3 regions of the Mesorhizobium sp. M0159 genome follow, and region 1 is predicted to be linked to each of the others. Evidence: predicted binding sites of a transcription regulator. Region 1 holds the regulator's gene; each other region holds the start of a gene.
The links. The regulator LexA, encoded in region 1, represses DNA repair genes until DNA is damaged. The targets are predictions, from matches to a motif close to TGTTCNNNNTGTGTTCNG.
Positions count from the first base shown of each region.

Region 2: a site for LexA is predicted at 5,106-5,123, ahead of recA (recombinase RecA). Genes of this name have one in related genera too.
Region 3: a site for LexA is predicted at 7,781-7,798, ahead of NKJ32_RS29775 (PA0069 family radical SAM protein). Genes of this name have one in related genera too.

Region 1 is NZ_JAMYTF010000029.1:15,870-25,726, forward strand. Features, by position in the region: gene NKJ32_RS23895 (ComEC/Rec2 family competence protein) at 1-1,330, shown strand, start outside; gene lexA (transcriptional repressor LexA) at 1,324-2,058, opposite strand; gene kynU (kynureninase) at 2,506-3,753, shown strand; gene NKJ32_RS23910 (hormone-sensitive lipase) at 3,850-4,680, shown strand; gene NKJ32_RS23915 (molybdopterin molybdotransferase MoeA) at 4,688-5,893, opposite strand; gene moaC (cyclic pyranopterin monophosphate synthase MoaC) at 5,893-6,399, opposite strand; gene trpC (indole-3-glycerol phosphate synthase TrpC) at 6,402-7,214, opposite strand; gene trpD (anthranilate phosphoribosyltransferase) at 7,219-8,229, opposite strand; gene NKJ32_RS23935 (SurA N-terminal domain-containing protein) at 8,226-9,857, opposite strand, start outside.
Region 2 is NZ_JAMYTF010000071.1:10,385-20,241, forward strand. Features, by position in the region: gene NKJ32_RS32530 (cysteine desulfurase) at 1-1,097, shown strand, start outside; gene NKJ32_RS32535 (SUF system Fe-S cluster assembly protein) at 1,103-1,495, shown strand; gene NKJ32_RS32540 (STM3941 family protein) at 1,498-2,034, opposite strand; gene sufA (Fe-S cluster assembly scaffold SufA) at 2,165-2,551, shown strand; gene NKJ32_RS32550 (DUF2199 domain-containing protein) at 2,563-3,096, shown strand; gene NKJ32_RS32555 (GFA family protein) at 3,093-3,590, opposite strand; gene NKJ32_RS32560 (TfoX/Sxy family protein) at 3,681-4,004, shown strand; gene NKJ32_RS32565 (PfkB family carbohydrate kinase) at 4,039-4,971, opposite strand; gene recA (recombinase RecA) at 5,248-6,345, shown strand; gene alaS (alanine--tRNA ligase) at 6,605-9,271, shown strand; gene NKJ32_RS32580 (PhzF family phenazine biosynthesis protein) at 9,335-9,857, shown strand, end outside.
Region 3 is NZ_JAMYTF010000051.1:21,604-31,460, reverse strand. Features, by position in the region: gene NKJ32_RS29825 (MFS transporter) at 1-1,123, shown strand, start outside; gene NKJ32_RS29820 (polyprenyl synthetase family protein) at 1,150-2,166, opposite strand; gene NKJ32_RS29815 (putative signal transducing protein) at 2,327-2,551, shown strand; gene NKJ32_RS29810 (tRNA1(Val) (adenine(37)-N6)-methyltransferase) at 2,551-3,351, shown strand; gene NKJ32_RS29805 (S49 family peptidase) at 3,439-4,296, shown strand; gene NKJ32_RS29800 (membrane protein) at 4,378-4,563, shown strand; gene NKJ32_RS29795 (4-(cytidine 5'-diphospho)-2-C-methyl-D-erythritol kinase) at 4,590-5,492, shown strand; gene moaB (molybdenum cofactor biosynthesis protein B) at 5,479-6,021, shown strand; gene NKJ32_RS29785 (phytanoyl-CoA dioxygenase family protein) at 6,055-7,029, opposite strand; gene NKJ32_RS29780 (glycosyltransferase) at 7,218-7,721, opposite strand; gene NKJ32_RS29775 (PA0069 family radical SAM protein) at 7,873-9,027, shown strand; gene rnhB (ribonuclease HII) at 9,193-9,857, shown strand, end outside.

The DNA of each region.
Region 1 (9,857 bases):
GGCCGCCGCGCTTTTTTCGATTGCGGCCTACCTCGTCTTTTCCGGCATTGTCGTTGCGGCCGAACGCAGCTTCATCATGCTGGCGGTGATGCTTATCGCCGTGCTGTTCGACCGGGCCGCGCTCACCATGCGCAACCTGGCGATCTCGGCCATCGCGGTCATCCTGGTGTCGCCGCACGAGGTGGTCGGTCCGAGTTTCCAGATGTCCTTCGCCGCGACGGCGGCCCTTGTCGGCGCCTATGCAGGCTGGTCCGATTACCGCGCCGGCAGGGCCACCACGCCGCCACCGCGGCGGTCGCCGCTACGCTTTGCCACTCGAAAGGTCCTGTTGGGCATGTGCGGTCTGGCGATGACCTCGATCATTGCAGGGAGCGCCACGGCGCTTTTCGCCATATGGCATTTCCAGCGCGTGGCGCCGCTCAGCCTGTTCGCCAATCTGGCCATCATGCCCATCGTCTCACTGGTCGTCATGCCCTTCGCCGTTCTCAGCGCGCTGGCGATGCCGTTCGGTGCGGATGGCCCTTTCCTCTATGTCATGGGCAAGGGGCTGACGGCGATGATCGCCCTGTCCGGGTGGATCTCGGAGCGCTCGCCGATCGATGCGGTCGGGCTGATTTCGCTGAGATCCGTCCTTCTGGTGACGATCGCCCTCGTCATTGCCAGCATGGCGACGACCTGGTTGCGGCTGGCGGCACTTCCTTTTGCGCTCGCCGGCTTGCTGACGACAACGCAGACACGCATACCCGACGTATTGGTCTCGGAGGACGCGCGGCTGGTCGCGCTGCCGATCGGCAGCGGTGAACTCGCGGTCAACCGGGCACGCCCGAATGAGTTCACCATCGACAACTGGAAACGCGCGCTCACATCAGAGGCCATCGTCGCGCCGGAAACGCCTGGAAAGAACGACCCGCAATTCGACATTGCCGATCCGGCCGACCTACCGCCGGGCATGCCGTTCATTTGCACGGACGGCCTCTGCCTTGCCATGCATCCATCCGGCGCGATCATCGCGCAAGCCAAGGACCGCGATACTGCGCGGCCAGCCTGCGCCTTTGCCAGCTTGATCGTCATCGACGACGCCACCGCCCATAACCCCTGCTACTACGACCGGCTGGTCCTCGTCGTCACCAAACGGCAACTGGCGCGCGCGGGAAGTGCCGCCGTCTATTTCGATCCACAAGCGGCAACACGCGCCGAGATCCGCTTCGCCGTCGAAAAATCATACCGGCCCTGGCACGTGCAGCGGAAATTTTCACGCGCGGCACGGGGCCTGCCGCCATACCGCAGGGCCGACAACCCCAAAGCCGGCGCCAAGGGCGGAGCTCAGTAGCGGCGGATCAGTCCGACGAGCTTGCCCTGCACCTTGACCCTGTCTGGTCCGAAGATGCGCGTCTCGTAGGCCGGATTGGCGGCTTCCAGGGCGATCGAGGCGCCCTTGCGGCGGAACCGCTTCAGCGTCGCTTCCTCCTCGTCGACCAGTGCCACCACGATCTCACCGGGGCTCGCCGTATCGGCATTGCGGATGATCACCGTGTCGCCGTCGAAAATGCCAGCCTCGATCATCGAATCGCCTTTGACCTCGAGCGCATAATGCTCGCCGCCCATGATCATATCCGGCGGCACCGAAATCGAATGCGTCTGGTGCTGGATGGCATCGATCGGCACACCGGCCGCGATGCGGCCCATTACCGGGATCGAAACGGCGGCGACGACATCGTCGTCATTGCCGGCTGCAGGGACACGCGACGATGTCGGCTTGCCCTGCCGAGGGGCGCCTTGCCCAAGGCTGCCCTGGATGACACTCGGCGAGAACTTGCGTGCCGCATTGAGGCCGGGGGCGATCGAGTCAGGCAGGCGTAGCACCTCCAGCGCACGGGCCCGGTTGGGCAAACGGCGAATGAAGCCGCGCTCCTCCAGCGCCGTAATCAGCCGGTGGATTCCGGATTTGGAAGCCAGATCGAGCGCTTCCTTCATCTCGTCGAATGAAGGCGGGATACCGCTTTCCTTCAACCTTTCGTGGATGAACATAAGCAGTTCGTGTTGTTTGCGTGTCAGCATAGCGACCCCCAACAGAATCAGAAAAACAAACCCAGAACAAACACTATCTGTTCCAGTTGTGTTCCGCAACTGTTTAAAGTTTAATGAATGCGTTAAGGCTCGGGAAACAAACGACGTCCCCTACCGGCGTACCGCATTTTCACCGCCGCGAGCCTCATCGCCTTGATTCTGCTTTCGTTTGCGCCCTTCTGGCCTCCTAGAAGGCGGCACTGGCATCGGCCGTCGGTCGGCAAAAGGCACGGAATTGAACCCGTATCGACTGTGCGGTTTGGTCAATGCACCGTGAACGAAACGAATTCAAAACGCCAACCTCGGGTTAAGTCCCGGTTTCCACCGCCTGGTCAGGCTGCTTCTCGCCGGTGGAGCCTTGCTGCGCGCAACCAGGTAATGGAAGAACAGTCGATGCGTGTCCGGCGTTGCGTTGGATCTTGGGGGAGCAGACAAATCATGACAGGAATTCCCGATCTCGTGGCCATAAAGGCGATGGATGCCGCGGATCCGTTGCGCGCGATGCGCGACCGCTTTGTGTTGCCGCAAGGAGTGATCTATCTCGACGGCAATTCGCTAGGAGCTGCTTCACGTGCCGCTTTCGATGAACTGCACAAGGCCGCGACCGAAGAATGGTCGCATGATCTCATCCGCGCATGGAACACGGCCGGCTGGTTCAACATGCCGCTTGAACTTGGCGACCAGCTCGGGCGCCTGATCGGTGCCGCGGCCGGCCAGACGGTGGTCTGCGACACGACATCGGTCAACATCTACAAGCTGCTGCACGCCGCCATGGCCATGCGACCGGAGCGGCAGGTCATCGTCGCCGAGGGCGATAGTTTTCCGACGGACCTCTACATGGCCGAGGGTGTGGTTTCGACGCGAAAAGATACGCTGCTGCGCCTCTCGGGGGTCGACGCGCCGACCATCGAAGAGCTGATCGACGAACGCACCGCCGTGGTGCTGGTCAACCACGTCAACTATAAGTCGGGCGAACTGCGCGACATGCCGGCGCTGACGCGCAGGGCTCAGGAAGCCGGGGCGATGATCGTCTGGGATCTCTGCCACACCGCCGGCGCGATGCCAGTCGAACTCGACAAGGCAAACGCCGATTTTGCCGTTGGCTGCACCTACAAATATCTGAATGGCGGCCCGGGCGCGCCTGCCTTCATCTATGCGGCTGAGCGGCATCTTTCCGACATCCAGCAGCCGCTCACCGGCTGGTGGGGCCATGCACGGCCCTTCGCCTTCGAGCCAGGCTATGCGGCCGGCACCGGCATCCGCCGGTTTCTGTGCGGCACGCAGCCGGTCCTGTCGATGCGCACGCTGAAGGGCGCGCTCGACATCTGGAACGATGTCGACATGACGGCGGTGCGCAAGAAGAGCATCGCACTGGCGGATCTGTTCATCGAGCTTGTCGAGGCAAAGTGCGGCACTTACGGGCTCACGCTCGAAAGCACGCGCGATGGGGAAAAACGCGGCAGCCAGATTTCATTCATGCATGAGCATGGCTACCAGGTCATGCGCGCGCTGATCGAACGTGGCGTGATCGGCGATTTTCGCGCGCCATCGACCATGCGCTTCGGCTTCACCCCGCTCTATGTCGGCTATGCCGATGTCTGGCAGGCCGTCGAAGTGCTTGAGGACATCCTGCGCACCGGTGCGTGGAAGGAAGCGCGCTTCGCCATCAAGGCGGCTGTCACTTGAGATTGATGCGAGAGCTGGAATCGTGAGGCTGGCGACGACGCGCCGCGCGATGCTCACGGCTACGTTGCAAGGCTATATTGCCAGGGAGGGCGCAGGGTGTTCGAACGTCACATTGCCGATTGGGACAACGCCTATGCCAACGGCGCCAACATAGCCGGCAGCGATCGCTGGCCGGCGGCCTGGATCGAGCCCGCGCGGGTTTTCCGCGACGTGCTTTCGACCGAGGGCAGGGCGCGGCTCGACATGGCCTATGGCGACAACCCACGCAACCGGCTCGATCTTTTCCTGCCGGCCATCAAGCCCAAGGGACTCGTGGTGTTCGTTCATGGCGGCTACTGGATGGCATTCGACAAGAGTTTCTGGTCGCATCTTGCCACTGGCCCTGTTGATCGCGGCTATGCGGTGGCGATGCCGTCCTACACGCTCTGTCCGCAGATACGCATTGGCGGCATCGTCAAGGAAGTCGGCGCGGCGATCGGCAAGGCGGCGGCGATGGTTCCAGGGCCGCTGATGCTGACCGGACACTCGGCCGGCGGCCATCTTGTTAGCCGGATGGTTACGGCGACGACGCCGCTGGCGCCCGAAGTGGTCCGGCGCGTTCGTCACGTGGTGTCGATCTCGGGGGTGCACGATTTGCGCCCGATCATGCGCACCGGCATGAACGAGACGCTGGCGATCGATGAGGCCGAGGCGCAGGCCGAAAGTCCGGTGCTGCTGCGCCCGATGGACAAGGCCCGCCTGACCTGCTGGGCCGGCGGCGGCGAGCGCGCCGAATTCCTGCGTCAGAGCGCGTTGCTGGCCAACATCTGGATCGGCCTGGGTACCGCGACCAGCTCGGTGGTCGAGCCTGACCGGCATCATTTCAACATCATCGACGGTTTGGCCGATCCAGACCATCCGCTGACCCGGACCTTGATTTCGGAGTGAGGCAGGTTCAGCGTAGCATCAGTACGTCGCAGGGGGAGCCCGCCGCCGCGGCAGGAGCGAACGGCGCGCGAACGATCAGCCCGTTGGCATCGGCCAGCATTTTCAGCATCGAGGAGTCCTGGATGCCGAACGGCGTCGCCACGAGCGTACCGGTGTCATCTATGACAACAGCCCGCACATAATCTTGCCTGAGATCGTTGGCCGGCATGGCAGCACCGAGCCGTGCCCGACGTATATCCTGCTGAAAGGCGCGGCCACCGAGCCGCGCCAGCAGCGGCTTCAGGAAGAGCTGAGTGCAGACCAGGCTTGCCACCGGATTGCCGGGCAGGCCGATGCAGCGAATGTCTCCCAGCCGCCCGAACATCAGTGGCTTGCCCGGCCGCATGGCGATCTTCCAGAAATCGAGCGTCATGCCTTGCCCGGTCAGCACGTCATGGACGAAGTCGTGGTCACCGACCGAGGCACCGCCCAGCGTGACGATGACGTTCGCGCCAGCCTTCACGGCCTTTTCAACCAGCGCAGCGATCGCCTCCCTGCGGTCCGGCGCGATGCCAAGGTCGAGCGCGCGCGCACCGACCGACTGTGCGGCAGCGGCGACACCATAGGCGTTGGAGGAGATGATCTGGTCGGGGCCAACATCGCTGCCCGGCGGCAGCAATTCGTCGCCGGTGGCGATGATGGCGACCAGCGGCCGTTTGACCACGCGCACCTCGGGGTGATTGGCCGATGCCGCCAGCGACAAGGCCGCCGGGTCGAGCAGGCGGCCTTTGGGCAGCAGGACATCGCTCTTGGCGAAATCGAGCCCGAGGCGGCGGATGTTGCGCCCCTGCACCGTCGGTTCCGTCACTTCGACGCTGCCGCCACCGAGATCGCGGACGTTCTCCTGGATGACGATAGTGTCGGCGCCTTCGGGAAGCGGCGCGCCGGTAAAGATGCGCACGGCCTGCCGCTGCTGCACCGTTCCGGCAAAGCCGCGTCCGGCCGGCGCCATGCCGACCACCGAAAGCCTTGCCGGTACGGACGCGATATCGGCCGCCCGCACGGCATAGCCGTCCATGGCGGAGGCGTTGAACGGCGGCTGGGTGCGGAGCGCCACAACCGGCTCCACCAGCACGCGGTCGGCGGCATCCAGCAGTGCGACGCGTTCGCCCGGCAGCGCTGCTGCGCCGTCCAGCAGGCGCTCGAGCGCCTCGGCAACTGGGACCAGCGCCATTATCGGCCTGCCTCGGTGGCCCCGTCTCCGGTGATCTTGTAGTCGCCGGATTTGCCGCCGGTCTTTTCAACCAGCCTGATGCCGGAGATGACCATGGCGCGGTCGACCGCCTTGGCCATGTCGTAGATGGTCAGGCAAGCGACCGAGACGGCACTCAGAGCCTCCATCTCAACGCCGGTCTTGCCGGTGACGCGGGTCAATGCTGTCACCTTCAGGCCGGGCAGCGCGGCGTCCGCCTCGATATCGACAGATATCCTGGTCAGCAGCAGCGGATGGCAAAGCGGGATCAGTTCATGCGTCTTCTTGGCCGCCATGATGCCGGCAATTCGCGCTGTGCCCAGCACGTCGCCCTTCTTGGCGTCGCCGGCGAGGATCATGTCCAGCGTCTCGGGCCGCATCGCGACAAAACCTTCTGCGACTGCCGTGCGCACCGTCTCAGCCTTGTCGCCGACATCGACCATGTTGGCTTCGCCCTGCGCGCCAAGATGAGTGAGGGCGGCCGCCATCCTCAAACGGCCTCTGCCGGCGCCTTGCCCGTCAACAGCAGGCGCGTTGCCGCGGCCACGTCCTGCTGGTGCATCAGGCTCTCGCCGACCAGGAAAGTCGCAATGCCGCTCTGCTCCAGCCGGCGGCAATCGTCGTGCGAAAAGATACCGCTCTCGCTGACCAGATGGCGGTCGGCCTGCACCATCGCTACCAGCCGCTCCGAGGTCTGTAGGCTGGTTTCGAAGGTCCGGAGATTGCGGTTGTTGATTCCGATCAGCCGCGACGACAGCTGCAGCGCGCGTTCCATTTCAGCCTCGTCATGCACTTCGACCAGCGCGTCCATGCCGAGCCCGAACGCTGTCGCTTCGAGTTCTCTTGCCAACGCGTCGTCGACGCTGGCCATGATGATCAGGATGGCATCGGCGCCCCATGCCCTGGCCTCGTAGACCTGATAGGGGTCGAACAGGAAATCCTTGCGCAATGCAGGCAGCTCGACGACAGCGCGCGCAGTGGTGAGGAATTCGGGCGCGCCTTGGAAGGAGGGTGCGTCGGTCAGCACCGAAAGGCAGGCGGCACCGCCCTTCGCATAGGCCCTGGCCAGCGTCGGCGGATCGAAATCGGCGCGGATCAGGCCTTTGGATGGGCTAGCCTTCTTGATTTCGGCAATCAGCGCGAACCTGCCGGATTTGCGCTTTGCTTCAAGGGCGGAAAGAAAGCCGCGCGGCGCGTCGGCATCCGTCGCCCGTGCCTTGATCTCGGCCAATGACACGCGCGCCTTGGCCGCCGCGATCTCGTCGCGCTTGTAAGCCTCGATCTTGCGCAGGATGTCGGACATGGTTTTAACCGTTCGAAATCTCGATCAGCCTGTCGAGCACTTTCAGCGAGCGGCCGCTGTCGATGGCCTGCGCCGCCGTTACCATGCCGTCGGCGAGGGTCGTCGCTTTGCCGGCCACCACCAGCCCGGCGCCGGCATTCATCAGCACCGTATCGCGAAAGGCGCCGGCTGCGCCGGCCAGCATGTCGCGCAGTGCCTGGGCGTTGTGGGCGGCGTCGCCGCCGCGCAACTCGTCCTTGGTGTGACGCGTCAGCCCGACTGCTTCCGGGGTCAGCGTAAAGCTGCGGATCTCGCCGCCGGCCAGTTCGGCGACAAGTGTCTCGCCGGTGGTGGTGATCTCGTCATAGCCGTCGCCATGGACGATCCAGGCATGGTCGGCACCAAGTTCCTTCAACGTTTCTGCCACCGGCATGATCCATTCGGGCAGGAACACGCCGACCATCTGCCGTCTGACACTCGCCGGATTGGAAAGCGGGCCCAGCAGGTTGAAGATGGTGCGGGTTCCGAGCTCGACCCGGGTCGGGCCGACATGCTTCATCGCCGGGTGATGCGCCGGCGCGAACATGAAGCCAACGCCGGCCTCGTGGATGCAGCGGCCGATCGTCTCCGGAGGGATGTCGATCTTGACGCCCAATGCGATCAGCACATCGGCGGCGCCGGTCAGCGAGGACAGTCCGCGATTGCCGTGCTTGGCGACGGGCACGCCGCTGCCGGCGATGACGAAAGCGGATGCGGTCGAAATGTTAACGCTGTGCGAATTGTCGCCGCCGGTGCCGACAATGTCGATGGCGCCCTCGGGGGCTTCGACACGCAGCATCTTGGCGCGCATGGTGGCAACGGCGCCGGCGATCTCGCTGACGGTCTCACCGCGCACGCGCAATGCCATCAAGAAGCCGCCGATCTGGCCGGGGGTAGCATCGCCGGACATGATGATGTCGAAGGCCTCGCGCGCCTCCTCGAAGGAAAGAGCGCTGCCGGCGGCGACCTTGGCGATGTGGATCTTCAGCGCGCTCATCTGGCCAGGGCTTGGGTTACGGCCGTCTGATCGATGCGGACGTCATATTGCGTCTGCAACTGCGCCACCAACTGGTCGAGCAGGTCGTCGGACATGCCGGAGGTGAAGGACTTCTGTGCGTCCTCGGGTACTGAGCTGGCATCGGCCCCGGCAGGCTCGAACACCTCGGCAACCTTGAACAGGATCTGTCCGTCGCCCGTAGGCGAGGGGATCAGCCCGGTGCCGCCTTCGCCGACGCCGAACATCGCGGCGGCGCCTTCCTTGCCGAAATCGACGTCGTCCGCATCGCGCTTGACGCCGCGCTTGGTCTGCTTTTCGAGTTTGAGCTCACCGGCGATCACCTCGAGCGCGGCGCCAGCCTTGAGACGCTTCTCGAGCTCCTGTGCTTTTGCGGTGAGCCGTTTGGTGGTCTCCGCCGCGGTCCAATCGGCCACGACCTTCTGGCGGACTTCGTCCAATGTGCGGTCGCGGGCAGGCGTGATCGCGCTCACGTCGTAGAAGACGAAGCCGTTATCGGCGGTGGTGAGGCCTTCATTGTCGGTTCCGGGTTCGGATTCGAACACCGCCTTGATGAGTGCCGGCGATTCCGGCAGGTCTTTGACGATGCTTCCATCCGGCCGTTGGCCGGTGCGATCGATGGCATCGATGGTGACGACCTTCAGCTTCAATTTGGCGGCTGCCTCGGCGAGCGAACTGCCCGAGGCGCGCATATCCTCGTAATTGTCGTGCACGTCCAGCAAGATGCGGCTTGCCTCGCCCAGTGCCAGGTCCTTGCGGATCTGCTCGGATACTTCGGCCAGCGGCTTCACCACTTCCGGCTTGATCTCGGTGACGCGCAGCAGAACGGGACCAAATGCGCCTTGTACGACCGGGCTGACCTCATTGACATTGAGCTTGAAGGCAGCGTCGGCGACCGCCTTGTCGGCGATCTTGTCCTTGGCCAGCGTGCCGAGCAGCGTGTCGGCCGGCGTCTTGCCTTCGGCAGCGACGATCTTGTCGAAGGTCGCGCCGGTCCTGAGCGAATCGAGCGCCGCCTTTGCGGCATCAGGTGTCTTGAACACAAGCTGCTCGATGGTGCGCATCTCCGGCGTGGTGTAGCGCGCCTTGTTCTTATTGTAGTCGTCGCTGACCTGTTGGTCGGTCACCGCGCTCAAATCCATGATGTCTTCCGGTTCGAGCCTGACATAGAAGAACTTGCGGTATTCGGGCGCAGCGTAGGTTTTCTTGTTTTCCTCGAAATAGGCCGAAAGCGCGCTGTCGGACGGCGCTTCTATCGGCTCGACAAGCGATTTCGGCAAGGTCAGGTAGTCGATGGTGCGATCTTCGCCGCGATAGAGCGCGACCGCCTTGAAGAATGTATCCGGGGCCTTGAGGCCGTCCGAAACCGCCTCGACGATCTGCTGGCGGACCGCGACCTGGGCGCGGTTCTTCAAATAGTCTTCCGGCCGCATGCCGATCTGCCGAAGCAGGTACTCGAAGGTTCTCCTGTCGAAGCTTCCGGCAGGCCCTTTGAACGCCGGGTCTTCACGCGTCAGTTCGGCGAGCCGGTCCTTTGACAGGCCGAGTCCGAGCTTGCGGGCCTGCTCGTCGAGGACAGCGCCCGACACGAGTTGCGCCAGCACCTGGTT
Region 2 (9,857 bases), on a different contig from region 1:
CTATCCAGCACGCCTATTCCCAGGAATACGCCAACGTCCATCGCGGCCTGCATTTCCTGTCGAATGCCGCGACCGACGCCTATGAGAAGGCGCGCGAGACGGTGCGCCGTTTCCTCAATGCGCCGAGCACCGACAACATCGTCTTCACCTCGAACACCACGGCGGCGATCAACACGGTCGCCTATGGTTTCGGCATGCCGAACATCGGCGAAGGCGACGAGATCGTGCTCTCGATTATGGAGCATCATTCCAACATCGTGCCGTGGCATTTCATCCGCGAGCGGCAGGGCGCCAAGCTGGTCTGGGTACCGGTCGACGATCTCGGCGTGTTCCATATCGAGGAATTCGAGAAACGGCTGACCGACCGCACCAGGCTCGTCGCCATCACCCACATGTCGAATGCACTGGGCACGGTGACGCCGATCAAGGAGATCGTGCGCATCGCTCATGCGCGCGGCATTCCGGTGCTGGTCGACGGCAGCCAGAGCGCCGTGCACATGCCGATCGACGTGCAGGATCTCGACTGCGATTTCTTCGTCTTCACCGGCCACAAGGTCTATGGCCCGTCGGGCATCGGCGTGCTCTACGGCAAGAAGGATATTCTGGAGCGCATGCGCCCGTTCATGGGCGGTGGCGAAATGATCGAGGAGGTGACGCAAGATATCGTCACCTACAACGATCCGCCGCACCGTTTCGAGGCCGGCACGCCGCCGATCGTCCAGGCGATCGGGCTGGGTGCTGCGCTCGAATACATGGAAAAGATCGGCCGCGAGGGCATCGCCGCGCACGAGGCCGATCTGAAGGATTATGCGCATCAAAAACTGCGCGCCATCAATTCACTGCGCATCTTCGGCGATGCGCCCGGCAAGGGCGCCATCATCTCGTTCGAGCTGCAGGGCATCCACGCCCATGACGTGTCGATGGTCATCGACCGGCAGGGCGTGGCGGTCCGCGCCGGCACGCATTGCGCCCAGCCGCTGTTGAAACGCTTCGGCGTAACATCCACATGCAGGGCGTCGTTCGGCATGTACAATACCAGGGCCGAAGTCGATGCTTTGGCCGGTGCGCTGGAAAAGGCGCGAAAGTTCTTCGGGTGACGATCATGGATGATGCCAGCCATACCGCCGAGACCACTTCCGAAACGGCCACCAATGCGGCGGTTTCCGGATCGGCTATTCCCGCCGACGAATTGGCGCGGCTGACCGACGACATCGTCTCGGCGCTGAAGACGGTCTATGACCCGGAAATCCCGGCCGACATCTATGAGCTCGGCCTGGTCTACAAGATCGATATCGAGGACGACCGCTCGGTCAAGATCGACATGACGCTGACCGCGCCGGGCTGCCCGGTGGCCGGCGAAATGCCGGGCTGGGTCGAAAACGCCGTCGGCGCCGTCGAAGGCGTTTCCGGCGTCGAGGTTAACATGACCTTCGACCCGCCCTGGTCGCCCGACCGAATGTCGGAAGAGGCACAGGTGGCGGTTGGGTGGTATTGAACTTAGTCGACCTTGGCGCCGTATGTTTGGGCATAAGCCGTGATCGCTGAGAACAGCTCGTCAAACTTGACGTCGAGGTCTCCCGTGCCAATACACATTGCGTCTAGATCCATCGCTCTATTGGGACCCCGACTCCAGCGCGCCATTTTGGTCAAAGACGGGCTCTGCCAGACGCTCTCTAGGACTTCTACCAAAAGGAACTTTTGTCGCCGGTAACTCCGCTCAGAAATGTGCTTGACGACACTCCATGGAATGAACTCTGCTGACAGGCGGACGTCCCAAAAGCCCTTAGGCGACAAAACTAGCGTCGGCCGTTTCAAATCGAAAAGACGCCCCACAGCGATCACAAAAGTGCCGGTGAACGATATGGCCGTTATCCAACCGAGAAATTGCCTGAAGCTACCTGGAGCGATATTCGGCACTAGGCGCCATCCAATTGCAATGCCTAAAGTTGCCATTGCCACTGATAAAGCGGCAACCAGGCTGAGCCGAGCAGGAGATGACCGAAATTCAACTGTTCGATTGGTGTCAAGCGGCATTCAGTTTCGCCATAGTTCGATTGTCGCCAACTGAAATTACATCCAAATTGGTTGCAGTGAGCAGAAAACTTCACCATCTTAGGCGAGAATGATCCGCAGGCCTTGAACCCGCGTGAAAGTGGAGAACGATATGGGACGCTTTGCCGTCATCACCATGACCGAAAAGGCCGCCGACCGGGTGCGCGAGATCGTTGCGACCCGTGAGAATGCGCATGGCATTCGCCTTGGCATCAAGAAGGGCGGCTGCGCCGGCATGGAATATACGGTCGATCTGGTGACCGAGCCGAACACCAAGGACGACCATATCGAGCGCGATGGCGCCCATGTCTATGTCGCGCCGGAGGCGGCACTTTTCCTGTTCGGCACCGAGATGGATTTCGAGCAGACGACTTTGCGCACCGGCTTCACCTTCCGCAACCCGAACCAGAGCTCGGCCTGCGGCTGCGGCGAATCGGTCGAATTGAAGCCGGCCGATCTGAAGGCACTGGCCGAAGCACGCGAAGCAAGCGCGGCTTAGCGTCACTGGTGATGAGTGCCGAGGCATATCGCTGGCGGTGTGCCTGTTGCGGTCAGGAATATACCGGGCTTCCAACAGATATGGCGTTCGGTGCGCCCGTGGACACGGACACGCTTGACGATGCCGCTCGAGCGACCTTTCGTAAGAATGAAGATTTCTGCGAGGTGCGCCGTGCGTCGGGGGTAACCGATCGGTTTGTTCGTTGCTTGCTGCCTCTGCCAGTGCCTCAGCTATCCAGCGAGTTCTGTTTCGGCGTATGGATGTCGGTCTCGGAAAAAAGCTTGGATCTATACCGAGATGGATATGACAGTGGCCAGTATGAAGAAGAACTCTGTTTTGGATACCTGATGCACAACATTCCTGAGTATCCAGGCTCGTTGCATCTGCATGCCAATGTTGTATTTCAGCCCGGTGATCAGCGTCCGAAGGTGTTTCTGCATGATGCAGATCATCCCTTGGTTGCGGCCCAACGCAGTGGGGTGGATGTGGCGCAGATAGAGCGCTGGGTGGCTCTCACGCACCGACCTAAGGCCGGGAGCAGCTAATCCACCCACATCCCCGTTCGCTTGTGCCAGTCTGCGATCGACTCCTCCGGGTAGACATCGAAAACCTTGTCGCCCTTGCCGATGTCGGGCTCGACCCAGTTCGCCTTGTATTTCAGCATCAGATGCACCTTCTCCGGCGGCTTTGGCAGGTCTGTGTCGATCGCCGAGGCAAACGGATGCACCAGCTCCGGCCAGGTCGGATCGTAGAGCCAGAGTGCCGTCCCGCATTTCGTGCAGAAGTTCCGCTCGCCCGTCGAGATCTCGCGTTGCGGGTGCTCGTCGTCCTCGATCTCGGCGCGGTAGACGCCGAGATGGCGCTTGCCCTGGATTTTCAGCGTCTTGTAATCGGCGCCGAGATTGATGGCGAAACCGCCGCCGCCCTGCTGCTTGCGGCAGATCGAGCAGTAGCACAGCATGAACGGCACCGGCGTGTGGCTTTCCACCTCGAAACGCACGGCATTGCACCGGCAGGACCCTTTGAGCAGAAGCGGCATGAAAAACTCCGACGAAATTGATTCTGAACTTGTCAGGATGGTGCCGGTTGCGTCGATGACAAGGGGAAATCCGGGTGACATGATCGCCGCATGGACAACGAGCGCATAGAAGAGCTTTTCGAAGGCCTCGGCCCGGTCAGCATCCGCAAGCTGTTCGGCGGCAAGGGCATCTATTTCGACGGCGTCATCGTCGCCATCGTCATCCGTGGCGAATTGATGCTGAAGGCCGACGCCGAAAGCGCACCGGATTTCGAAGCGGCCGGCTGCCGGCAATGGACCTATACCGGCTCGCGCCACGGCAAGCTCGTGTCGATGCCCTATTGGAGCGTTCCCGACAGCGCATTCGACGATCCCGACGAGATGGTGATCTGGGCGCGCCGCGCCTACGAGGCAGGACGGCGCGCCGGAAAATAGGCTGCGTCATGCTTTGGCAATTCCGGGCCGCACTTCACGCCAGGTCCCGCGCCTCGGGCACGAGCGCCAGCGCCTCGGCAAAGCTGGCGCTGGTGAAGGCGGCGCGCTCGACGGCGAGCATAGCTGCGGCAATGCCTTCGCGCAGTGCCGCGCGTAGCGTCAGGCCGCGCAGCAGGGCAACGATCGTGGCGCCTGCCAATGCGTCGCCGGCGCCGGCAGTATCGGTCCGCTTTTGTAGCGGCGGTGGCGAGATCGAGAACGCGCTCAATTCGTCAAAACCGAGCACTGGTTCGTCGCCGGCGGTGATCACGCCGCTTTTCAGCCCGGCGCGTCTTAGGCCGTCGACGATGCCTTGATCGTCAGCATCGATGCCGACGCCGGCGAGCACGCCGGCCTCCTGCCGGTTCATGAAGGCCAGCGCCAGACGGTCGAGCACCGGCATCAGCCGCGCCGCCTTATTGGGCGAGACCGCAAGCGCAAACACCGGCTTGTCGGCGGCGAGTGCCGCCAGCCGCCCCAGCGCGGTCGACGGCAGGTTGGCGTCGCACAGCACCGCGTCGGCCGAACCGATCGCTTCCCGCACCTTGGCGCGGCGGATCTGCTTGGGAAGCGCCAGCTCGTAGAGCACCATGTCGGCAAGGCCGGCGATCAGCCCGCCGTCGCTATCGATCAGCATCGTATGGCTTGGCGTTGCTCGGTCGAGGAACACCGCCGACAGGTCGGCAATGCCGGCCTCGGTGACGGCGCGTAAAACCGTGTCGCCAAGGGCATCGCCGCCGCGCACCGAAAGCAGCGAGGCCGAGGCGCCGCGTCGCACCGCACAGCGCAAGGCGTTGAAGACGGCACCGCCGACATGCTCGCGCATCGTGCCGGGGTTGGAAGCGGCCGGCACGAAGGCGCCGGCAACCCGGCCGCGCCGCTCGATATAGGCGCCGCCCACGGCCAGGATCGTCGGGGATTTGATCATGCCGTCAAAATGCCCTTTAGCTGTTGCCCGGGGAGACTAGGTCGCCGGGCGGAACCCTGCAATCGCGGGTTCGATTCGGTTGGTGACGGCAACGGCGCCGCATGCGAGGCGAGACACATCGGAAGCAATAATTGCGAAACAAAAATAGAACAAATAGGGATATGCGTTATTTTTCAAACCCTTGGTGCTCATTGACAAATGAGAACAAATGAGGTACATTCTTTTAAGGATTGCGGGATTGTCCGGCCTCCATTGACGACCACGGGGTGATGTATCATGGCTCAGAATTCTTTGCGGCTTGTAGAGGACAAAGCGGTGGACAAATCAAAGGCTCTGGATGCGGCGCTATCGCAAATCGAGCGTGCCTTCGGCAAGGGCTCGATCATGCGGCTCGGCGCGAACGAGCAGGTCGTCGAGATCGAAACGGTGCCGACCGGCTCGCTTGGGCTGGACATCGCGCTTGGCGTCGGCGGCCTGCCGCGCGGCCGCATCGTCGAGATCTACGGGCCGGAAAGCTCGGGCAAGACGACGCTGGCGCTGCACACGGTGGCCGAAGCCCAGAAGAAGGGCGGCATCTGCGCCTTTGTCGATGCCGAGCACGCGCTCGACCCGGTCTATGCCCGCAAGCTCGGCGTCGATCTCGAAAACCTTTTGATCTCGCAGCCCGATACCGGCGAGCAGGCGCTGGAGATCTGCGACACGCTGGTGCGCTCCGGCGCCATCGACGTGCTGGTGGTCGATTCGGTGGCGGCGTTGACGCCGCGGGCGGAAATCGAAGGCGAGATGGGCGATTCGCTGCCCGGCCTGCAGGCCCGCCTGATGAGCCAGGCACTGCGCAAGCTCACCGCCTCGATCTCGCGCTCCAACACCATGGTCATCTTCATCAACCAGATCCGCATGAAGATCGGCGTCATGTTCGGTTCGCCCGAGACGACGACCGGCGGCAATGCGTTGAAATTCTATGCCTCGGTCCGCCTCGACATCCGCCGCATCGGCTCGGTCAAGGATCGCGACGAGGTCGTCGGCAACCAGACCCGCGTCAAAGTCGTCAAGAACAAGCTGGCGCCGCCCTTCAAGGTGGTCGAGTTCGACATCATGTATGGCGAGGGCGTCTCCAAGACCGGCGAGCTGGTCGATCTCGGCGTTAAGGCGGGCGTGGTCGAAAAGTCGGGCGCCTGGTTCTCCTACAATTCGCAGCGTCTTGGCCAGGGCCGCGAAAACGCAAAACTGTTCCTGCGCGACAATCCCGACACGGCGCGCGAGATCGAGCTGGCGCTACGGCAGAATGCCGGGCTGATCGCTGAGAAATTCCTTGAGAACGGCGGCTCCGAAAGCAGCGACGACGGTTTCGAGGACGACGCTGGGGTGATGTAGGGCAAGCGACGCCTCGCTGAGCCTCAGCCAGGTTTCGATTTGATGTTTTGATTTTGAGTTTGCGTAATCGATGCGTTTCGAACCGCCGGCCCAGGGCCGGCGGTTCGCGTTTGACGGCGAGGCAGACGCATTTCAAGGCGCTGGTGAAAGCCGGGATTTGAGCCCATTTGGTGTTTCTGGACAGGCTGCGGTGCGACCGCTAAAAGGCCATGTCTATTTTCCGCCGGCAGCCGGCGGTTCTCTCGAAAAGGCAGTATTCATGAGTGGCGTCAACGAGATCCGGTCGGCATTTCTCGACTATTTTCGCAAGGAAGGTCACGAGGTCGTCGCGTCAAGCCCGCTGGTGCCGCGCAACGACCCGACGCTGATGTTCACCAATGCCGGCATGGTGCAGTTCAAGAACGTTTTCACCGGTCTGGAGAAGCGGCCGTATTCGCGCGCCACGACTGCCCAGAAGAGTGTTCGCGCCGGCGGCAAGCACAACGACCTCGACAATGTCGGCTACACCGCGCGCCACCTGACCTTCTTCGAGATGCTCGGCAATTTCTCCTTCGGCGACTATTTCAAGGAGCGGGCCATAGAGCTTGCCTGGAACCTGATCACCAGGGAGTTCGGGCTGAAGAAGGACAAGCTGCTGGTCACCGTCTACCACACCGACGACGAGGCGGCCTCGTACTGGAAGAAGATCGCCGGCCTTTCGGACGATCGCATCATCCGCATCGCGACTTCGGACAATTTCTGGGCAATGGGCGACACTGGACCTTGCGGGCCGTGTTCGGAGATATTCATCGACCGTGGCGAGCATATCTGGGGCGGCCCTCCCGGCAGCCCCGAGGAGGATGGCGACCGTTTCCTTGAATTCTGGAACCTGGTGTTCATGCAGTACGAACAGGTGACGAAGGACGAGCGCGTCGACCTGCCGCGTCCGTCGATCGACACAGGCATGGGCCTCGAGCGCATGGCATCCATCCTGCAAGGGGTTGAAAGCGTCTTCGAAACCGACCTGTTCCGCCACCTGATCGACGCTGCGTCGTCGGCGCTTGGCAAAGGTCCGGATGCGGACGCCGTCGCATCGTTGCGCGTCATCGCCGATCACCTGCGTTCGTCCTGCTTCCTGGTCGCCGACGGCGTGCTGCCGTCCAACGAAGGACGCGGCTACGTGCTTCGTCGCATCATGCGCCGCGCCATGCGCCACGCGCAGTTGCTCGGCGCCCGCGATCCGCTGATGTGGCGCCTGGTGCCGGCACTGGTCCGCGAGATGGGCCAAGCCTACCCGGAACTGGTGCGCGGCGAACAGATGATCACCGAAACGCTGAAGCTTGAGGAAACCCGTTTCCGCAAGACGCTGGTGCGCGGCTTGGGCTTGCTTTCGGAGGCGACGGAAAAGCTGGCCTCCGGCGACATGCTGGATGGCGAGACAGCGTTCAAGCTCTACGACACCTATGGCTTTCCGCTCGATCTGACGCAGGACGCGCTGCGCCAGCGCAACATCTCGGTCAACCTTGCCGGCTTCACCGAGGCGATGGAGCGGCAGAAAGCGGAGGCGCGCAAAAGCTGGGCCGGCTCCGGCGACGTGGCGACCGAGACGGTATGGTTTCCGGTGCGCGAGAACGCCGGCGCCACCGAGTTCCTCGGCTATGAGACCGAGCAGGCGGAAGGCCTCATCCAAGCGCTGGTCAGGGGCGGCAAGACCGTCGACAGCGCCGGCAAAGGTGACGCCGTTGCCGTGGTTGTCAACCAGACGCCGTTCTATGGCGAGTCCGGTGGCCAGATGGGCGACACCGGCGTCATTTCGGGCGACGGGTTCTCGATCGAAATATCCGATACCCAGAAGAAGGCCGATGGGCTTTTCGTCCATCTCGGCAAGGTGGCTAACGGCACGGTCAAGACGGGCGCGACCGTCGAGCTGAAGGTGGACCACGCGCGTCGCTCCAGGCTGCGCGCGAACCATTCCGCCACGCATCTGATCCATGAGGCGCTGCGCGAGGTGCTGGGTACCCATGTGGCGCAGAAGGGCTCGCTGGTCGCGCCCGAGCGTCTGCGCTTCGACATTTCGCACAACAAGCCGATCTCGCCGGACGAGCTCGAAGAGGTCGAGCGCATGGCAAACGAGATCGTCGTTCAGAACGGCCCTGTAACCACGCGGCTGATGTCTGTCGACGACGCCATTGCCGAAGGCGCCATGGCGCTGTTTGGCGAGAAATATGGCGATGAAGTGCGCGTCGTTTCGATGGGCACGGGCTTGCATGGCGCCAAGGCCAACCGGCCTTATTCGGTCGAGCTATGCGGCGGCACGCATGTCAGGGCGACCGGCGATATCGGCCTGGTGCGCATCGTGTCCGACAGCGCGGTCGCTGCCGGCGTGCGCCGCATCGAGGCGTTGACCGGCGAGGCGGCCAGAAAGCATCTCGACGAACAAGACAAGCGGTTGAAGGCGGCCGCCGCCGCGTTGAAGATTTCGCCGGCCGATGTGCCGGCCCGCGTCGAGGCGCTGCTGGACGAACGCAAGAAGCTCGAAAAGGAGCTGATCGAGGCGCGCAAGAAGCTGGCGCTGGGCGATCGCTCGCCAGCCGGTGTGCCTGCGGAAAACGAAACCATTGCCGGTGTCGGTTTTCTCGGCAAGGCGGTATCGGGCGTCTCGCCAAAGGATCTTAAGCCGTTGGCCGATGCCGGCAAGAAGTCGCTCGGCTCCGGCATCGTCGTCTTTGTCGGCGCCGGCGAGGACAACAAGGCGAGCGTCGTCGTCGCCGTCACCGATGATCTGACCGGCCGCTTCAACGCCATCGATCTGGTGCGCGTCGCGTCCGCGGCATTGGGCGGGCAGGGCGGCGGCGGGCGACCCGATATGGCTCAGGCCGGCGGCCCGGACGGCTCGAAGGCCGAAGACGCGATCGCTGCGGTGAAGGCGGCTCTCGAAGCGGCGTGAACCTGCACCGGGGCGGCACGGCCGAAATGGCGCGCCGCCCAGCGGATATCTTTGAGGGCCGATATGCCGACGCTGACGATGTATCAGGTCGATGCCTTTGCCGAACGGGCCTTCCAGGGTAACCCTGCCGCCGTTCTCCTTTTAGAGGAATGGCTGTCGGAGCAGGTAATGCAGGCCATCGCCAACGAAAACAATCTTGCTGAAACCGCGTTTGTGCGGCCGAATGGCAAAGGTTGGGATTTGCGCTGGTTCACGCCGGTCCATGAAGTCGACTTCTGCGGCCACGCCACTCTTGCGGCCGCCCATGTGCTGGCTACGGAATACAATGGTCAGGGCGAAATGGCCTTCGCCACCCGGGTCGGCGAGCTGCGGGTTTCCCGGTGGGAAGGGGGCTATCAGCTCGATCTGCCTTGTTTTCCGCCGCAGCCCATCGAGGAGGAGCTGAACTCGGCGCTGCAAGCGATATTGCCTCAGCGGCCGGTTGCGAGCTTCCGCAATTTCGAGAACCTGTTTGTCGAGCTTGCCGACGAGACAACCGTGCGATCTTTCGTTCCCGATCTGCTCAGGATCGGACGTTTTCATCCTC
Region 3 (9,857 bases), on a different contig from region 1:
GGTCGGCGGCCTCGCCTGGTCGCCGGAAATCATCATCGCGGCCCGCGCCGTGCAAGGCATCGGCGCCGCGTTCCTGTTTCCTGCGACGCTGTCGCTGATCAACCGCCTGTTCGCCGAGGGACCGGAACGCAACCGGGCGGTCGCCGTCTGGGGCGGCGCGGGCGCCAGCGGCCTGACGCTCGGTTCGCTTGCCGGCGGGTTTCTGACCAGCGCCTTCGGCTGGCCGTCGGTCTTCTATGTCAACGTGCTGCTGGCCGGGATCGCCATCATCGCGGCTTTCGCCATCATCCCGCGCGATCGCAAGTGGCACGAGCAGCGCAGCTTCGATCTGCCGGGCGCTCTGACCGTCACCGCCGGCGCGACGCTGCTTGTCTTCACCCTGGTTCAGGGGCCCGAATATGGCTGGGGCTCTGGCGCAATCATCGCCAGCGCGGCACTGGCGGCATTCTTCCTGATCGCCTTCACCGTAATCGAGGCCAACAGCGCCGATCCGCTGATGCCGCTGCGCCTGTTCCACAACCGCAGCCTTGTCGCCGGCATGACGATAACCTTCCTCTGCATGGCCACTTTCGGCGCGCTGCCCTACTTCCTCACCGTGCTGCTGCAGAACGTGCACGGCTTCACTGCCTTGCAGACGGGCCTCGCCTTTCTCGTGCCGTCGGTCGCCATCGCCACCGGTACGCAAGCCGGCGAGCGTCTGGCAACGCGCTTTTCGACGCGCAGCACCCTGGTCGGCGGCATGATCGTCGGCGCGGTCGGCACAGCATTGATGGTATCAGGCGCGACTGCCGACAGCAGCTATCTGTCCCTCGTACCCGGCCTGATCGTCTCCGGCGTCGGACAAGGCATCGTCTGGACCGCAATGTGGATTGCCGCCGCTTCCGGCGTTGCCCATGACCAGCAAGGCGTCGCCTCGGGGATGGCTTCGACGACGCTCAATGTCGGCAACGCCATCGGCATGGCCGTGCTGATTGCGATTGCCAACAGCCAAATCGGCGAATTGTCCGGCAATGCGTTGAAAATTGCCGTCGCCGACGGCATCCAGGTCGCCTTCTGGCTCGCGGCGGCGGGTATCGTCGTTAGCCTGCTGGCAGCAATGGTTCTTCCGGCAAAGGCTCGATGAGAACAAGCGCGGGGCGCCGATGCCTCTCAATTCACCCGGCTGATGCAGAAATCGATGACGTCGATCAGCGCCGATTTCTGCGGCGTCGCCTCGAGCGGCGCCAGCGCGTCGCGGGCGATCTCGCCGAAATGGCGGGCGCGCCCGATGGTGTCGGCAATTGCGCCGTGGCGGAGCATCAGGCCGATGGCCTTCTCCAGCCCGGCATCGTCGGCGGCATTGTCCTCGATGGCGCGTTTCCAGAAGCTGCGCTCGGCCTTGGTGCCGCGCCGATAGGCGAGGATCACCGGCAGCGTGACCTTGCCCTCGCGGAAATCGTCGCCGACATTCTTGCCGAGGTCCTTGCTGGTGCCGCCGTAATCCAGCGCGTCATCGATCAGCTGGAAGGCAAGGCCGAGATTCATGCCGTAGGAGCGGAGTGCTGCGCGATCATTGCGCGTCGCCTGAGCGATGACGGGGCCGACCTCGGCGGCGGCCGAAAACAGCGCCGCGGTCTTGGCCTTGATCACCGCGAAATGCTCATCCTCGGTGGTCTCGAGGTTTTTTGCGGCAGCGAGCTGCATCACCTCGCCTTCGGCGATGACCGAGGCTGCGCTCGACAGGATATCGAGCGCTTCAAGCGAGCCGACATCGACCATCATGCGAAAGGCTTGGCCGAGCAGGAAATCACCGACCAGAACACTGGCCTGGTTGCCCCAGATCATACGCGCCGTCTTCTTGCCGCGCCGCATGCCGCTTTCGTCGACGACGTCGTCGTGGAGAAGTGTCGCGGTATGCATGAATTCGACCGATGTGGCGAGCTTGACATGGCCGTCGCCGGAATAGCCGAACATCTGGGCCGCGGCGAGCGTCAGCATCGGCCGCAGCCGTTTGCCGCCGGACGAGATCAGATGGTTGGCAATCTCCGGGATCATCTCGACATCGGAGCCGGCCTTCGACAGGATCAATTTGTTGACGCGCCCCATGTCGGCCACGGTCAGGTCGATGAGGTCCTTTATCGAGGCGGCTTCGCGCTTCCCGTTTTCAATGTTGAGAACGACACCCACGGCAAAACTCCCAACCTCGATATGCACGACGGCAACATGGTCCCTGGACAGACTCTAGGGTGTCACCCACCGGCGCGGCAAGAGGCGAATTGGCGCGCCGGCTCTGGTACATGATCACGCCTACGTTTACATCAACGCCGCAAACTGCGAGTTTCATCCGATGATAGAGCTCATCCGCACCAACGACGCCGTCATCATTTCGTTTGTCGAATCGCTGATGCGCGATGCCGGCATCGGCTGTTTCGTCGCCGACCAGAACATGAGCGTCCTCGACGGCTCGATCGGCATCCTGCCCCGCCGTGTCATGGTGGATGCCGACAAGGCCGATGCGGCGCGGCGCATCCTGACGGATGCCGGCATCGCCAACGAGATCCGCCAAAAATAATGTCCGCGTCGCCCGCTGCCCTTGTCCCGGACATGCCGGCTCATACGGTCGACGCCTTCCATCGCGGTCGCTTCTGGCTGGTGCAGCCGAGAAAGGCGGGCCACCGCGCCGGCATGGATGCGATGATGCTGGCGGCTGCCGTGCCGTCCTCGTTCGCCGGGCGGCTTGCCGACTTTGGCGCGGGTGCCGGTGCCGCCGGCCTGGCGGTACTGTCGCGCTGCCCCGCTGCAGAGGCCGTGCTTGTCGAGCGTTCCCCGGAAATGGCGGCCTTCGCCACCACCACGCTTGCCCATCCCCGCAATGCGCATCTCAGCGACCGCGCCTCGGTGCTCGTCGCCGATGTCGCGCTGTCGGGCCGGGCGCGAACGGCCGCCGGCCTCGAGGACAACAGCTTCGATTTCGTCATCATGAACCCGCCGTTCAATGCCGCCGAGGATCGCGCGACGCCCGATCCGCTGAGAAAGGCCGCGCATGTCTCGGAGGATGGGCAGTTCGACAGCTGGATCCGCAGCGCGGCCGCGGTGGTCAGGCCGGGCGGCGGGCTGGCCGTCATCGCCAGGCCGGAACAGCTCGGCGCCATCCTCGATGCCATCGCCGGCCGCTTCGGCGATGCCGAGATGCTGGCCGTCCACCCTCGCCCCGAGGCGGCAGCGATCCGCATCGTCGTCCGGGCAATTCTCGGCGCACGCGGCAAACTGTCGATCCGGCCGCCGCTGATGCTGCATGCCTACTCAGGCAATGGCCCCTCGGAACGGGCGGAGCTGATCAATAACGGGCTGGCGTCGCTGTTCGGAGATTGATCCATTTTGATTGCCGGGGTGACGGCATTGCCGTTGGCCGGCGAATTCCTACATGCCTCAAGCATATCGACCGGAGACAGCCCCCTCGTGAAACGCCTTTTCAACCGCCTGCTGCCGAAATCCTGGCGCTCCACCGTCGTCACCATTCCGGTCATCCGGCTGCACGGCACGATCATGCCCGGCGGCGGCCAGTTCCGGCCGAGCCTGTCGCTCGCTTCCACCGCCGGCCTTCTCGAAAAGCTGTTTTCCTTCGACGCGCCGGCGGTCGCCATCTCGATCAATTCGCCAGGTGGCTCGCCGGTGCAGTCGCGGCTGATCTTCAGGCGCATCCGCGACCTGGCGAGCGAGAAGAACAAGAAAGTCCTGGTTTTCGTCGAGGACGTGGCGGCCTCGGGCGGCTACATGATCGCGGTCGCCGGCGACGAGATCTTTGCCGACCCGTCCTCCATCGTCGGCTCGATCGGCGTGGTGTCGGCCTCGTTCGGCTTTCCGGAGCTGTTGAAGAAGATCGGCGTCGAGCGCCGCGTCCACACCGCCGGCCAGAACAAGGCGGTGCTCGACCCGTTCAAGCCGGAAAAGAAGGAAGACGTCGAGCGCCTGAAGGCGCTGCAGCTCGAGGTCCACGAGACCTTCATCGATCTCGTCAAGGACAGGCGCGGCAGCAAGCTCAAGGACGATCCCGACCTGTTCACCGGACTTTTCTGGACGGCCAAAAAGGGGCTGGAGCTCGGGCTGGTCGATGCGCTCGGCGACATGCGCAGCGTGCTGAAGAGCCGTTTCGGGCCGAAAACCCAGCTCAAGCTGATCACCGCGCCGCGCGGCCTGTTCGGCCGCTTCGGCCTGTTCGGCTCGAGCTTTTCGGCGCCCGATATTGCCGCCGCCGCGGCAAGCGGCGTCATCGATGCGGCGGAAGAGCGCGCGCTGTGGGCGCGCTTCGGGCTTTGAAAAGCTGGTGAAAGCGTCTAGCATAAATCATCAACCGACCCGACCGGCCGCCTTGCCGGCCTTGCGAGGGAGGAGTTTGACATGCCGCAGATCATTTTCTTCGCCGTCGTCGGCATTGCCGCCTATTTCGGCTACCGCTCCTTCGTCAGGGAAGCCGAGCGTGTGACCGCCAAGGTGCGGCGTACCGAAAAGCAGGCCGCCAACGGCACGATGGGAACATTGGTCAAGGACCCGAAGACCGGCGAATACCGTCTGGCCAAGGATTGACCGTCGTCCCCCACGCGGCCGAGCCAGTGAACTCCGAGGCCAGCATCCGGGCGTCGCACGCGCACGCCAAGATAAATCTCGCGCTGCACGTCACCGGCCGGCGCGCCGACGGTTATCACACGATCGAAAGCCTGGCTGTGTTCACGCGCTTCGGCGACCGCATCGAGACGGAACTTGCCGACAGCGATGGGTTTTCCGTGTCCGGCAAATACGCCTCCGCGGTGCCGGTCGACGACAATAATCTGGTGGTGAGAGCGCGCGATGCACTGCGGCGCGAGGCCGGTCCCCAGCACGCACCTGCTGTCGCCATCAGGCTCGAAAAGAACCTGCCGGTCGCGTCCGGTGTCGGCGGCGGGTCGAGCGATGCGGCGGCTGTGCTGCGCGCCCTGGTCCAGACCTGGGGACTTGATGTCGGCGATGCCGAACTGGCGCGGATCGGCCTGTCACTCGGCGCCGACGTGCCGATGTGCCTCGCAGCCAAGCCGCTGATAGCCCGCGGCATCGGCGACGAGCTGACGCTCGTGCCGGGTTTCCCGGCGCTGGGTCTGGTGCTCGTCAATCCCGGCACTGCCGTCTCGACGGCCGACGTGTTCGAGGCGCTTGGCCGCCGCGACAATGCGGGGCTGCCGCCGCTGCCGCGCAACCTCGACTTCCACAGCATCCGCAACTGGCTGGAGATCACCCGCAATGATCTCGAGCCTGCGGCGCGCGCAATCCAGCCCGCGATCGGCAAGGCGCTTTCCGTGCTCAACAAGGCCGGAGCCGGTTTTGCCAGGATGTCCGGTTCAGGCGCCACCTGCTTCGGGCTGTTCGAGACCGGCAATGTGGCCAAGCGCGCGGCCGTCGATATTCGCAGCCGCCATCCCGACTGGTTTGTCGCGGCGACGCGAAGCGTGACATCGGAGGTTGATGCCCATGGCCAGGATTGACGAGAGCCGCCCCTTCGTTCCCGTGCGCATCGCGGTACTGACCGTTTCCGATACGCGCAGCCTCGCCGACGACAAATCCGGGCAGACGCTGGCCGACCGCATTGCCGAGGCTGGCCATGTCCTGGCCGCCCGCGACATCGTCACCGACGACCGCGACAAGATCCGCGACAAGGTCCTGGGTTGGTCAAGGGACGAAGCGATTGATGTCGTCATCACCACCGGCGGCACCGGCTTCACCGGCCGCGACGTGACGCCGGAAGCGCTGGAGCCGATCTTCGAAAAGCGCATGGACGGCTTTTCCGAAGTGTTCCACCGCATCTCCTACGACAAGATCGGCACTTCGACGATCCAGAGCCGGGCAACCGGCGGCGTCGTCAACGCCACCTTCGTTTTCGTGCTGCCGGGCTCGCCCGGCGCCTGCAAGGACGCCTGGGACGGCATCTTGAAGCCGCAGCTCGATTATCGGCACATGCCCTGCAACTTCGTCGAGATCATGCCGCGGCTGGACGAGCATTTGCGGCGCGGCTGAGACGAACCGAGGTATCAGCCAAGCGACCTCGGTTTAGCGAATGACCGGCTCGCCGTGAAAACGCCGGCGCGACGGCGGCGACACGCCGAAGCCAACCTCCATCATCAGCCGCGGCGTGCGCGTCGGCACGGTGCCCATATGGAAGCCGAACGGATCCTCGACAAAGCCGAGGCCGGCCGGCCCGGTCAGCGTGACCGGGCTCTGCTCGCCGTAGACGCCCAGCACCTCTTCCGCCGAATGGCCGACCAGCAGCGTCAGCTGATGCTTCAGGATGCGGCGGTTATGGGAGCCGCGGACATAGACATGCGGCCCAGTGTCGGCGTCGACCGGCACCAGGTAGAAAAAGAACTTCAGCATGCGCCAGTCGTCGAGGTCGAAATGGTATTTGCCGAGCGAGGCCATGTTCTTGTCGGCGTCCGAGACGCCACCGGTCGGAAAGCTCCACCAGACGCGGGTCGTGATCAGCTTGGCCTGGCTGCCGAGATAGTGCGCTGCGATATCGAGAAGCAGCGGATCGCGCTGCACGGCGACCGCAGCGTTGCAGTCGAGGACCCGTTCGAAATAGTGACCGCTGAGCAGCGGGCGGCCGAAATGCTTTTCGGCATCGGCGTGTTTTTCGGGCAGGAATTCCAGCCGGCGGTCGAAATTGCCGAAGCATGGCGTGCGCTCGGCGAAGCGGGCGATCTCCTCATGGATGGCGGCCGGCAGCATCAGGCCCGAATAGAGCCCCTCCGTCCGCAGCGCGCCGACGACGGCATCGCGATCGACGCCGGCGAACATCGTTTCACCGACATTGCGCGCCGGCGGAACCGGCTTCGCGCCGCGCCAGTGCAGGCGCCGCGCCGGCATGGTGCGCGCCAGCATGAACATCGGCAGCCATGCCGGATTCTCGCGAAGGTCGGAAAGATAGGTCGGGATGCGGGCGGCGATGCGGCGCAGCGTACCGCCGTTGCGTGCGATCGCCTCGAGGCTTGCAGCGCCGGACTTGTCAGGGCTTGAAAGGGTCATCGGGGTCCTCACAATATCGAGGGAACAGCATCGACGTTAGTCGTCGCCGCTCCGGCACACCCCAAACCCTATTCGCCCATATCGCCGGGAATGGTAACCCCCGGCCCGATTTTGTGCAATGCACAATAAACGACGACCCGCCAGAAAATTTGCTTGGGGCGGGTTCCCCGGACCGGGACGGTAAGCCGTCAATTCCGCGGCGCGACCCAGATCTCGGCGTGGAGCCTCCTGGTCGCCAGGCCGCGGGCGATCGCTTCGGCGCTGCGGGCGTTCTTCGACAGCGCCGCGGCCTGACGCTTGCTGATCACCAAGCCTTCGGCGAGAGCGCGATTTCCGGCAAAGACGCGCGACAGGAACGGCGCGCGGCTGCCGCGTGCCCGCGAGAACCGCGCCGCCATGGTTTGCCTGGCGGTATGGGCGACGACCTCGTCGATCCAGCCCTCTCCCAGCCGCGCGCCCGGTTCCAGCAAGAGCAGCCAGTCGCCCTTGGCCTGCCTGATGCCGGCGGCGATGCCGCCGCTGACATAGTGGCAGCCGGCATGTTCGGCGACGCGGTGCGTCTGATCGGTCGAGCCGGTGTCGCAGACGAGAACGTCGCGCACCACGCCTTCGACCGCGCCGCCGATCAGCGAGGCGAGCGTGCGGGCAAGGCCCTCCTCGTCATTCAGGGTTTCGATCAGGACGCTGAGCATGTTTAGCCGAATAGCGGAAAGCGGTGGGCAGCGCCAGTTTTTGCGGCGCGCCGCGAGAAAGTTCTTGCTTTGTTCTCATCAATACGATAGGAATACATTCATGAGCAGAGCGATTCGACAGCGGGCGGACAGTCCCTGGGAAAGGGCCAAGATGGAACAGATCGTGCGTGCCGACATTGCAGCCTTCGGCGCTGGCAGGGCCGAAATGGCGAATGCTATGATCGAGCAGAGCGGCATGCGCGTCCGTCCGGACCGCAATCGCGGCAGGTCGGCGGGCATCAATCCGTCCGGCCGTTTCGAGCCGGTCAGCAGGCATGTGTTCGACGATGGCTGGAATTCGCTGGAGGAGCTGCCGCCGTTCAAGACCGAGGTACAGGTCGAGAAGCCGCGCACCATCATCACGCGCAACGAATCGCCCGACATCTCCTTCGACCGCTCGATCAACCCCTATCGCGGCTGCGAACATGGCTGCGTCTATTGTTTCGCGCGGCCGACGCACAGCTTCATGGGCCTGTCGCCGGGGCTGGATTTCGAATCGAAGCTGTTTGCCAAGCCGGATGCGGCGCGGCTGCTCGACAAGGAATTGTCCAGGGATAATTACCAGCCGCGCACCATCGCCATAGGCACCAACACCGATCCTTACCAGCCGATAGAGAAGCAATACCGGATCATGCGCGAGATCCTCGAAGTGCTGGAGGCGCGCGGCCATCCGGTCGGCATCGTCACCAAATCGGCACTGGTGACGCGTGACATCGACATTCTGTCACGCATGGCCGAACGCGGGCTGGCCAAGGTGGCATTGTCGGTGACGACGCTCGACCGCATGCTGGCGCGCACCATGGAGCCACGCGCGTCGACGCCGACCAAGCGGCTGGAGGCGATCAGGCAGCTTTCGGACGCCGGCATTCCGGCCTCGGTGATGGTCGCGCCGATCATCCCCGGACTGACCGACCCGGAAATGGAGCGCATCCTCGATTCGGCGCAGGCAGCTGGCGCACGCGAGGCCGGTTATGTGCTGCTGCGCCTACCGCTGGAGGTCGCGCCTATCTTCAAGGACTGGCTGCTGCGCCACTATCCCGACCGCTATCGCCACGTCATGTCGCTGATCCGTTCGATGCGCGACGGCAAGGACTACGATTCGGAATGGGGCAAGCGCATGAAAGGCTCCGGCCCGTATGCCTGGCAGATCGGCCGGCGTTTCGAGATCGCCGCCAAACGGCTCGGCCTCAACGCCGAGCGGCGCTCGCTCAGGACCGACCAGTTCGTCCCCGCTGCCAAGGCAACCGAGCAGCTGATGCTGCTGTGACAAAGCGTCTCGCGCCAGCCGCTTGAAGCGGCCGCAGCAGGCGAAACATCCCGTCCGGCCTGTCCTGTCCCCGGGCTTGCAGACGGTAGCCCCTCCTGGTCCGGTGCCCCGCCCGACCCGGAGGGACTTGCGGAGAATCGGAGCCGATGCGAACCTCGCCGCACCATGGCTCGCCCGCGTTCCGATTCTCCGCTTCTCTTCGAAATCGTCGAGAAACCCGACTTCTCGTTCGAGACGAAGGCGGTGGCCGAAGGCCTGTGGCCGGTGGCGGGGATGGACGAGGCCGGCCGCGGCCCGCTCGCCGGGCCGGTGGTAGCGGCAGCGGTGGTGCTCGATCCCGCCAACATCCCCGACGGCCTCGACGATTCCAAGCGGCTGACGCATTTGCAGCGTGAGGCGCTGTTCCTGAAAATCCTTGGCTCCGCACTCGCCGTATCGATGGCGTCGGTCAGCGCCGAAGGCATCGATGCCTCCAACATCCTCAAGGCCAGCCTGGAGGCGATGCGCCGTGCCGTGGCCGGCCTGTCAATCCGGCCGAAGCTGGCACTGGCCGACGGCCGCGACGTGCCGCCCGGCCTGCCCTGCGAGGGCAAAGCACTGATCAAGGGCGACCAGCGCTCGCAGTCGATCGCCGCAGCCTCGATCGTCGCCAAGGTGATGCGCGACCGCATGATGTGCGGCTGCGGCAGCCATCATGCGCGTTACGGCTTCGAACTCCATATGGGCTACGCCACTGTGCGCCATCGCACGGCGATCGATCTGCATGGACCAGTGGCGCGGCTGCACCGCGCCTCCTTCGCGCCGTTCCGGTTCGGCGGCACCGAGGTGCT